Piscinibacter sp. HJYY11: one gene and its partners. The protein of the gene in region 2 binds, or shares a complex with, the protein of the main gene of each other region. Links are inferred from orthologs where the notes say so. Each region holds a gene or a part of one and is shown on either strand. Other genes may lie near its edges.

The links.
Region 1: the proteins of secY (region 2) and secA are in contact, whole or in part, in a crystal structure (PDB 3DIN), measured with the Thermotoga maritima proteins. The link is inferred for Piscinibacter sp. HJYY11 from one-to-one orthologs. Residues at the interface, in WP_004081795.1 of Thermotoga maritima: Glu108, Gly109, Glu110, Glu111, Ala236, Glu237, Arg238, Arg239, Ile240, Thr241, Ile242, Gln243, Tyr244, Ala245, Arg246, Arg247, Val248, Thr249, Gly250, Arg251, Arg252, Val253, Tyr254, Gly256, Ala257, Ser258, Thr259, Tyr260, Leu261, Pro262; in WP_004082002.1 of Thermotoga maritima: Glu261, Ala262, Arg263, Lys300, Ala301, Arg302, Thr303, Ile304, Ile305, Leu323, Tyr324, Asp325, Pro326, Val329, Ser330, Tyr333, Ile336, Lys340, Phe345, Val349, Glu363, Phe364, Tyr374, Ser375, Gly376, Gly377, Glu393, Ile395, Thr482, Ser483.
Region 3: secY (region 2) and secG share a complex: the UniProt entries of both Escherichia coli proteins name them as parts of the sec protein translocase complex. The link is inferred for Piscinibacter sp. HJYY11 from one-to-one orthologs.

What each region holds. Positions count from the first base shown.
Region 1 is NZ_JAERQZ010000001.1:4,544,383-4,547,834, reverse strand. What follows is about bases 130-3,431. They hold secA (preprotein translocase subunit SecA), read right to left. Parts: upstream 3,081-3,431; coding sequence 330-3,080; downstream 130-329. Other genes in these bases: JI745_RS21365 (M23 family metallopeptidase), read right to left, coding at 3,198-3,431; JI745_RS21375 (hypothetical protein), read left to right, coding at 130-297. In the rest of the region: more of JI745_RS21375, read left to right, coding at 1-129; more of JI745_RS21365, read right to left, coding at 3,432-3,452. UniProt on the Escherichia coli protein: Required for protein export, interacts with the SecYEG preprotein conducting channel.
Region 2 is NZ_JAERQZ010000001.1:3,977,727-3,980,753, forward strand. The notes cover bases 23-2,899. They hold secY (preprotein translocase subunit SecY), read left to right. Parts: upstream 23-744; coding sequence 745-2,055; downstream 2,056-2,899. Other genes in these bases: rpsE (30S ribosomal protein S5), read left to right, coding at 23-54; rpmD (50S ribosomal protein L30), read left to right, coding at 78-266; rplO (50S ribosomal protein L15), read left to right, coding at 281-712; infA (translation initiation factor IF-1), read left to right, coding at 2,069-2,287; rpmJ (50S ribosomal protein L36), read left to right, coding at 2,336-2,449. In the rest of the region: more of rpsE, read left to right, coding at 1-22; rpsK (30S ribosomal protein S11), read left to right, coding at 2,907-3,027. UniProt on the Escherichia coli protein: The central subunit of the protein translocation channel SecYEG. Consists of two halves formed by TMs 1-5 and 6-10.
Region 3 is NZ_JAERQZ010000001.1:1,023,597-1,026,472, forward strand. What follows is about bases 34-2,759. They hold secG (preprotein translocase subunit SecG), read right to left. Parts: upstream 1,742-2,759; coding sequence 1,325-1,741; downstream 34-1,324. Other genes in these bases: JI745_RS04620 (NADH-quinone oxidoreductase subunit C), read right to left, coding at 34-161; JI745_RS04625 (NADH-quinone oxidoreductase subunit B family protein), read right to left, coding at 170-646; JI745_RS04630 (NADH-quinone oxidoreductase subunit A), read right to left, coding at 662-1,021; tpiA (triose-phosphate isomerase), read right to left, coding at 1,780-2,520; JI745_RS04650 (NAD(P)H-quinone oxidoreductase), read right to left, coding at 2,540-2,759. Outside these bases: more of JI745_RS04620, read right to left, coding at 1-33; more of JI745_RS04650, read right to left, coding at 2,760-2,876. UniProt on the Escherichia coli protein: Subunit of the protein translocation channel SecYEG. Overexpression of some hybrid proteins has been thought to jam the protein secretion apparatus resulting in cell death; while this may be true it also results in FtsH-mediated degradation of SecY.

The DNA of each region.
Region 1 (3,452 bases), 570 kb from region 2 along the record:
CCTGCGCTGGCCGCGGCCTTGCAACGGGTGGCGTGGGAAGCGGTGTCAGCCGAACGCGCGGCGCGCAAGCCCTTGCCGCTCGAACAGTGCGGGCCGTATCTCAAGCAGCTCGCGCCGACGTACTTCGACTACATGCGCGACGACTACTGGGCCCACCAGGAGCAATCGCTGCGGCAGACCTACCGTCGCCTGCGCCACGAGATCAACTGGCGCTGGCGCCTGTGGGACGTCTTCGACGACGACCCGTTCCGCTACGACGCCGCGACCGACAAGTCCTACTGGCTGCCGGCGCCCTGAGCAGCGCGGCCGGGTGAGGGGCGATCAGCCCCTCACGCCAGCTTGCCGTGGCACTGCTTGTACTTCTTGCCGCTGCCGCACGGGCAGGGGTCGTTGCGCCCCACCTTGCCCATGTACTGGCCGGCCACCGCCTGCGCGACATCGGTGTCTTGTGACACGCTGCCGTCTTCGTTCGGGTGGGTGTAGGTGATGTTGGAGATGGCGTCGGCCTTCTCCTCGATCGCCTCGGCCGCTTCGGCCACCTGCTCCTGGGTCTGGATGCGCACGGTCATCAGCACGCGCGTCACGTCCATCTTCACCACGTCGAGCAGCTGGCTGAAGAGCTCGAAGGCTTCGCGCTTGTATTCCTGCTTCGGGTTCTTCTGGGCGTAGCCGCGCAGGTGGATGCCCTGGCGCAGGTAGTCGAGCGCGGCGAGGTGCTCGCGCCAGTGCTGGTCGATCGACTGCAGCAGGATCATGCGCTCGAAGGGCATGAACTGCTCGGCGCCCACGCGCGCCAGCTTCTCGGCGAACACATCGTTGCCGGCCTTCACCACCTTCTCGAGGATCTCTTCGTCGGTGATCGCGGCGCTCTTCTCGACCTGCTCCTTGATCGGCAGCTCGATCTGCCATTCCTCGCGCAAGGTCTTCTCGAGACCATCGAGGTCCCACTGCTCTTCCATGCTCTCGGCCGGCACGAAGGTGCGCACCACGTCGGTCAAGGTGCTCTCGCGCAGGTTGGTGATCTGGGCCGTGAGGTCGGCGGCTTCGAGGATCTCGTTGCGCTGCTGGTAGATGACCTTGCGCTGGTCGTTGGAGACGTCGTCGTACTCGAGCAGCTGCTTGCGCATGTCGAAGTTGCGGGCCTCGACCTTGCGCTGCGCGCCTTCGATGCTGCGTGTGACGATGCCGGCTTCGATGGCTTCGCCTTCGGGCATCTTCAGGCGGTCCATGATGGCGCGCACGCGGTCGCCGGCGAAGATGCGCATGAGCGGGTCTTCGAGCGACAGGTAGAAGCGCGAGGAGCCCGGGTCGCCCTGGCGGCCCGAACGGCCCCGCAGCTGGTTGTCGATGCGGCGGGATTCGTGGCGCTCGGTGGCGATGATGCGCAGGCCGCCGGCGGCCTTCACCTTCTCGTGCAGGCCTTGCCATTCGTCCTGCAGCTGCTTGATGCGCGCCGCCTTGTCAGCCTCGGGGATGGACGCGTCGGCCTCGATCAGCTGCACCTGCTTTTCGACGTTGCCGCCGAGCACGATGTCGGTGCCGCGGCCCGCCATGTTGGTGGCGATGGTGATCACGCCCGGGCGGCCCGCCTGCGCCACGATCTCGGCTTCCTTCGCGTGCTGCTTGGCGTTGAGCACCTGGTGCGGCAGCTTGGCGGCCTTGAGCTTCTCGGAGATCAGCTCCGAGTTCTCGATCGACGTGGTGCCGACGAGCACCGGCTGGCCGCGCTCGTGGCAGCTGCGGATGTCTTCGATGACCGCGTTGAACTTCTCGGTGTTGGTCTTGTAGACGAGGTCGAGCTCGTCCTTGCGGGCGGTCGGCTTGTTGGGCGGGATCACCACGGTCTCGAGGCCGTAGATCTCCTGGAATTCGTAGGCCTCGGTGTCGGCCGTGCCGGTCATGCCGGCGAGCTTGCCGTACATGCGGAAGTAGTTCTGGAAGGTGATCGAGGCGAGCGTCTGGTTCTCGCTCTGGATCTGCACGCCTTCCTTGGCTTCCACCGCCTGGTGCAGGCCGTCGGACCAGCGGCGGCCGGTCATCAGGCGGCCGGTGAATTCGTCGACGATGATGACCTCGCCGTCCTGCACCACGTAGTGCTGGTCGCGGTGGTAGAGGTGCCGTGCGCGCAAGGCCGCGTACACGTGGTGCATCAGCGTGATGTTCTGCGGGTCGTAGAGGCTCGCGCCTTCGACCAGCAGCCCGGCTTCGGCGAGCACGCGCTCGGCGTTCTCGTGGCCTTCCTCGGTGAGGAAGACCTGGTGCGACTTCTCATCGACGGTGAAGTCGCCCGGCTCGATCACGCCTTCGCCGGTGCGCGGGTCGGCTTCGCCGATCTGCTTCTTCAACTTGGGCACCACGGCGTTGATGCGCACGTAGAGCTCGGTGTGGTCTTCGGCCTGGCCGCTGATGATGAGCGGCGTGCGGGCTTCGTCGATCAGGATGGAGTCCACCTCGTCGACGATGGCGTAGGTCAAGCCACGCTGCACACGATCGGCGGTCTCGTAGACCATGTTGTCGCGCAGGTAGTCGAAGCCGTACTCGTTGTTGGTGCCGTAGGTGACGTCGGCGGCGTAGGCGGCCTGCTTCTCCTCCCGCGGCATCTGCGGCAGGTTCACGCCGACGCTCAAGCCGAGGAAGGTGTAGAGGCGACCCATCCATTCGGCGTCGCGGCGGGCGAGGTAGTCGTTGACCGTCACCACGTGCACACCCTTGCCGGTGAGCGCATTGAGGTAGACGGGCAGCGTGCCGGTGAGCGTCTTGCCTTCGCCGGTGCGCATTTCGCCGATCTTGCCGTTGTGCAGGGCGATGCCGCCGATCATCTGCACGTCGAAGTGGCGCATCTTCAGGACGCGCTTGCTGCCTTCACGCACGACCGCGAACGCTTCGGGCAGCAGCTTGTCGAGCGACTCGCCATCCGCCACGCGCTTCTTGAACTCTTCGGTCTTGGCCTTGAGCGCCGCATCGTCGAGCTTCTCGAACTGCGGCTCCAGCGCATTGATCTGCTGCACCACGGCCCGGTACTGCTTGAGCAGGCGGTCGTTGCGGCTACCGAATATGGAAGTCAGGACTTTGGGCAACATGCGCGTCAGGGGATTGGAGCGAGGGATCGCGAGCCCGAAATGCGCACGCGCGAAGGGCCCGCGCAGCGCGGGAAAAGCCGCGAATCTTACACCGGGGGTCTGGCGCGACTGCCTTGGTCAGCGGGGTGACTGAGGTGCTGCAGGGGCTGCTGTGGCGGCGGTCGTGGCCGCCGTGCGCGGCAGGGCGACGGGTGCCTTGCCCGAGAGGAATTTGGCGGGGTTCTGCAGCACCCCTTCCACGCTCACCTCGAAGTGGAGGTGCGGGCCGGTGGAGCGGCCGGTGGTGCCGACCTGCGCCACGACCTGGCCCCGTTTGACCAGGTCACCGGGCTTCACCAGGATCTTGGACGTGTGGGCATAGCGGGTCGTCAG
Region 2 (3,027 bases):
CCGGCCGAGATCGCCGCCAAGCGCGGCCTGACGGTCGAAGAGATCACCAGCTGAACGGCCGGGATCGGAGAAACATCATGGCAGCAGCCGACAAGAAGACCCTCACCGTGAAGCTCGTGCGCAGCATCGCCGGCACGCGCGAATCGCATCGCGCCACCGTGCGCGGCCTGGGCCTGCGCAAGCTCAACAGCACCTCCACGCTCGAGGACACCCCGTCCGTGCGCGGCATGATCATCAAGGTCCAGTACCTGGTGAAAGTGATCTGAGGCAAGGAACGAACATGGAACTCAACACCATCAAGCCCGCTGAGGGTTCGAAGCGCCCCCGCCGCCGTGTCGGCCGTGGCATCGGTTCGGGCCTGGGCAAGACTGCCGGCCGTGGCCACAAGGGCCAGAAGTCGCGTTCGGGCGGCTACCACAAGGTCGGCTTCGAAGGCGGCCAGATGCCGCTGCAGCGTCGCCTGCCGAAGCGCGGCTTCAAGTCGGCGTCGCTCAAGTTCAACGCTGAAATCAGCCTCACCGACCTGGAGCGCCTGGGCGCCGCCGAAGTCGATGTGCTCGCACTGAAGGCCGCAGGCCTTGTGGGCGAGCTGGCCAAGGTCGTCAAGGTGATCAAGTCGGGCGAGTTGACCAAGAAGGTCGTGCTCAAGGGCATCGGCGCCACTGCAGGCGCCAAGGCTGCGATCGAAGCCGCTGGCGGTTCGATCGCCTGAGCTGACTGACCTCGCTTAAGGAAACGGTCTCAGTGGCAACCAACGCGAATCAGCTGGCCAAGAGCGGCAAGTTCGGCGACCTTCGTCGCCGGCTTGTCTTCTTGTTGCTCGCGCTCGTGGTGTACCGCATCGGGGCGCACATTCCTGTGCCTGGCATCGACCCTGCACAGCTGCAGGAGATGTTCAAGTCGCAGGAAGGCGGCATCCTGAGCCTGCTCAACGTGTTCTCCGGTGGCGCACTGTCGCGCTTCACGGTGTTCGCGCTGGGCATCATGCCGTACATCTCTGCGTCGATCATCATGCAGCTGATGACCTACGTGGTGCCGTCGCTCGAAGCCTTGAAGAAGGAAGGCGAGGCCGGCCGCCGCAAGATCACGCAGTACACGCGCTACGGCACGCTGGGCTTGGCGCTTTTCCAGGCGCTGGGCATTGCCATCGCCCTCGAGGGCTCGCCGGGTCTCGTGATCTCCCCGGGCTTCGGCTTCCGACTGACCGCGGTGGTGAGCCTGGTTGCCGGGACGATGTTCCTGATGTGGCTTGGTGAGCAGATCACCGAGCGTGGCCTGGGCAATGGTATCTCGATCATCATCTTCAGCGGTATCGCAGCGGGTCTGCCCAGCGCCATTGGCGGGTTGCTGGAGCTGGTGCGTACTGGGGCGATGAGCGTGCTGGTGGCGATCTTCATCGTGGTGCTGGTGGGCGCGGTCACCTACCTTGTGGTGTTCGTCGAGCGCGGTCAGCGCAAGATCCTGGTGAACTACGCCAAGCGCCAGGTCGGCAACAAGGTCTATGGGGGCCAGTCGTCGCACCTGCCGCTGAAGCTCAACATGTCGGGTGTGATCCCGCCGATCTTCGCGTCGTCGATCATCTTGCTGCCGGCCACCATCGTGGGCTGGTTCGCCACCGGTGACAGCCTGCGCTGGTTGAAGGACCTTGCCGCCGCGTTGTCGCCTGGGCAGCCGATCTACGTGATGCTCTTTGCCGCGGCGATCGTGTTCTTCTGCTTCTTCTACACGGCGCTGGTGTTCAACAGCCGTGAGACCGCGGACAACCTGAAGAAGAGCGGTGCCTTCATTCCGGGCATTCGCCCTGGTGAGCAGACGGCCCGTCACATCGACCGCATCCTGTCCCGCCTGACGCTGGCCGGTGCGATCTACATCACCGCGGTCTGCCTGCTGCCCGAATTCCTGGTGCTGAAGTACAACGTCCCGTTCTACTTCGGCGGTACCTCCCTGCTGATCATCGTGGTCGTCACGATGGACTTCTGGGCCCAGGTTCAAAGTTATGTGATGAGTCAGCAGTACGAGTCGCTGCTGAAGAAGGCAAGTTTCAAGGCGAGCTGAACGACAACACGGCATGGCGAAAGACGACGTCATTCAGATGCAGGGTGAGATTCTGGAGAACCTCCCCAACGCCACGTTTCGCGTGAAGCTGGAAAACGGGCACATCGTGCTGGGCCATATCTCCGGAAAGATGCGCATGCACTACATCCGCATCCTTCCTGGCGACAAGGTGACGGTCGAACTGACGCCTTACGACCTGACGCGGGCACGCATCGTGTTCCGCGCCAAGTAAGAGTTTGATGATTTGAGAAGCGGTCTGACGAAGGCCTAGGAGAAGAGAATGAAAGTTGCAGCATCGGTCAAGGCAATGTGCCGGAATTGCAAGGTCATCCGCCGCAAGGGCGTGGTGCGCGTGATCTGCACCGATCCGCGTCACAAGCAGCGCCAGGGCTGAGCCACGGCTCGCCTGCACACAGCGAATAGAGGAAGCACATGGCACGTATTGCTGGTATCAACATTCCGCCGCACAAGCACGCCGAGATCGGCCTGACTGCGATCTACGGCATCGGCCGCACGACCGCGCAGAAGATCTGCACCGCCAGTGGCGTTCCCTTCGACCGCAAGATCAAGGACCTGACCGACGCCGATCTGGAAAAGATCCGCGAAGAGATCGGCAAGATCACCATCGAAGGCGACCTGCGTCGCGAGATGTCCATCAACATCAAGCGCCTGATGGACCTGGGCTGCTACCGCGGTTTCCGTCATCGCCGCGGCCTGCCGGTCCGCGGTCAGCGCACCAAGACGAATGCACGCACCCGCAAGGGCCCGCGCAAGTCTGGCGCCCTGGTCAAGAAGTGATCGCTGCTCGACAACGACAAGCAGTCTGACGAGCACACAGAGAGAAGGTCGATATGGCTAAAGCACCCCAGAACACCGCCGCCCAGCGCGTGCGCAAGAAGGTCCGCAAGAACGTTGCGGACGGCATCGCGCACGTCCACGCGTCGTTCAACAACACGATCATCACCATCACCG
Region 3 (2,876 bases), 3.0 Mb from region 2 along the record:
TCGAAGTACAGCGTGCCGTCATCGCGCAGCCGGGTCGCCACGTCGAGGTAGTTGGCGGCGGACACGGTGACCGTGATCTCGCCGCGATCGCGGACGAGGGATTTGATCTTGTCGCTGAGCGCGCTTTCGAGCGCAGTTTGGAGTGTGTCGAGTCTGCTCATGCGTGCGCTCAGCGGGCGATCGTGTTTTCGCGGCGGATCTTCGTCTGCAGCTGCAGGATGCCGTAGAGCAGCGCTTCTGCCGTCGGCGGGCAGCCCGGCACGTAGACGTCCACCGGCACGATGCGGTCGCAGCCGCGCACGACGGAGTAGCTGTAGTGGTAGTAGCCGCCACCATTCGCGCAGGAGCCCATCGAGAGCACCCAGCGCGGCTCGGCCATCTGGTCGTACACCTTGCGCAGCGCCGGCGCCATCTTGTTGCACAGCGTGCCAGCGACGATCATCAAGTCGCTCTGGCGCGGGCTGGGACGGAACAGCATCCCGAAACGGTCGATGTCGTAACGGGCGGCACCCGCGTGCATCATTTCCACCGCGCAACACGCGAGGCCGAACGTCATCGGCCACAGCGAACCGGTCTTGGACCAGTTGACCAGAGCATCGACGCTCGTGGTGATGAAGCCTTCTTTGAGAACGCCTTCGATACCCACGGTACTACCTCGCAATCATTCCCAGTCGAGGGCGCCCTTTTTCCACTCGTAGGCGAAGCCGACGACAAGGATGCCCAGGAACAACATCATGGCCCAGAAGCCGGCAGCACCGATCTCGTGCAGCGACACGGCCCAGGGGAAGAGGAAAGCAATTTCCAGGTCGAAGAGGATGAAGAGGATCGCCACCAGGTAGTAGCGCACGTCGAACTTCATCCGCGCGTCTTCAAACGCCTCGAAACCGCATTCGTAAGGGGAGTTCTTGGCGGCGTCAGGACGACGCGGCCCGAAGAGAAAACCCAGCACCTGGGGCGCCACACCGACCGCCACACCTACCAGGATGAACAAGATCACAGGAAGGTAGGGGCCGAGATTCATGGTGGCGTCAGGCTGCTGAATCCGGCAAGGCGCCGGGTAGGTGCCTTGCCGATGGATCTGGTGCCGACGGCGAGACTCGAACTCGCACAGCTTTCGCCACTACCCCCTCAAGATAGCGTGTCTACCAATTTCACCACGTCGGCCTAACGGGTCTGCCGTTCAACTTCCAGCAACGGCGCCTGGATTGCATGAGGTATCGCTCACCAGACAGCCTGTGATTCTAACCTCAAACATCACGCGAACTCACTGCTGCAGTATTACCTACAGCGCGATTTGACGCCGGACAACGCCCGGCGTTTCACATCACTTGCTGCCCGGGATCGAGGCAGGCGCAGAGGCCGAGGGCGCGGACGTCGAAGTAGCAGGCGCTGCCCCTGGGATCACCGCCGCAGCCGGTACCGCACTGCTCGCAGGAGCACTCGCAGCCGCGGGTGCCGCCCCTGCGCGATCGAGAACGCTGTCGCTGGGCGTGGCACCGGAGCGCGTGTTGGCGCTGTAGGCAAGAGCCAGGGTGCAGCAGAAGAAGATCGCAGCGCATACCGCGGTGGAACGGGACAGGAAATTGGCACTTCCGCTGGCGCCAAAAAGGCTGCCCGATGAACCGCTGCCAAACGATGCGCCCATGTCGGCGCCCTTGCCGTGCTGGATCAACACCAACCCGATCATGGCCAACGCGGTCACGATCTGCAGCACCAACACGACATTCATCAACACTTGCATTGCTACGAGCTCCAGGTTTTGTTCTTCAGGGCCGACGCTCAGGCGGCGGCTTTGCAGATGGCAGCGAAATCGGCAGCCTTCAACGACGCACCGCCGATGAGACCGCCGTCGATGTCGGCTTGGGCGAACAGGTGCTTGGCGTTGTCGGCCTTCACGCTGCCACCGTAGAGGATGAGCATCTCGCCTGATTTTTCGGTGGCGGCATGCAGTTGAGCACGCAACACCGCGTGCACGGCCTGCGCTTGCTCGGGCGTGGCGGTCTTGCCGGTGCCGATGGCCCACACCGGCTCATAGGCCACGACCACCTGCGAGATGCAGTGGCCGAGCGTGTGAATCACCGCCGACAGCTGGCGCTTGACGACCGCATCGGTCTGGCCTGCTTCGCGTTCGGCCAGTGTTTCGCCGACGCACACAATCGGCGTCAGCTTGTGGGCCAGCGCGATCTTGGTCTTGTCGGCGACCAATTGATCCGACTCGGCATGGAGCGCTCGGCGCTCCGAGTGGCCGACGATCACGAAGTGGCAGCCGAACTCGGCCAGCATGCCAGCCGACACCTCACCGGTGTACGCACCCGATTCGTGGGCCGAGCAGTCCTGCGCCCCCCATTGCATGCGGCTGCCTTGTAGCGAGAGCGCCGTGTCGGCGAGATACGGAAACGGCGCGCACACCGCCACTGCGGCATCCCACGGCTCGGCTTCCTTCAGTGCAGCCAGCAACTCGGCATTGGCCACACGGCTGCCGTTCATCTTCCAGTTGCCCACCACGAGTTTGCGACGCATCGATTCGATTCCTAGAGGTTCACCACGTGAGCACGATCTTGCCGATGTGCTCGTTCGATTCCATCAACGCGTGGGCCTGCGCTGCCTGTTCGGCCGGGAAGGTCTTGAAGATCACCGGTTTGACCGCGCCCGAAGCCAACCAGGGCCACACCTTCGCGCGCAGAGACTGCGCGATGGCCGTCTTGAACGCGACCGGACGCGGCCGCAGCGTGGAGCCGGTGACGGTGAGGCGCTTGCGCATCACGACACCTGCGTCGATGCGCGCTTCCACCCCGCCCTGCACTGCGATGATGACCAGCCGGCCGTCTTCGGCCAGGCAGCTCAGCTCACGCGCCACGTAGTCGCCGGCGACCATG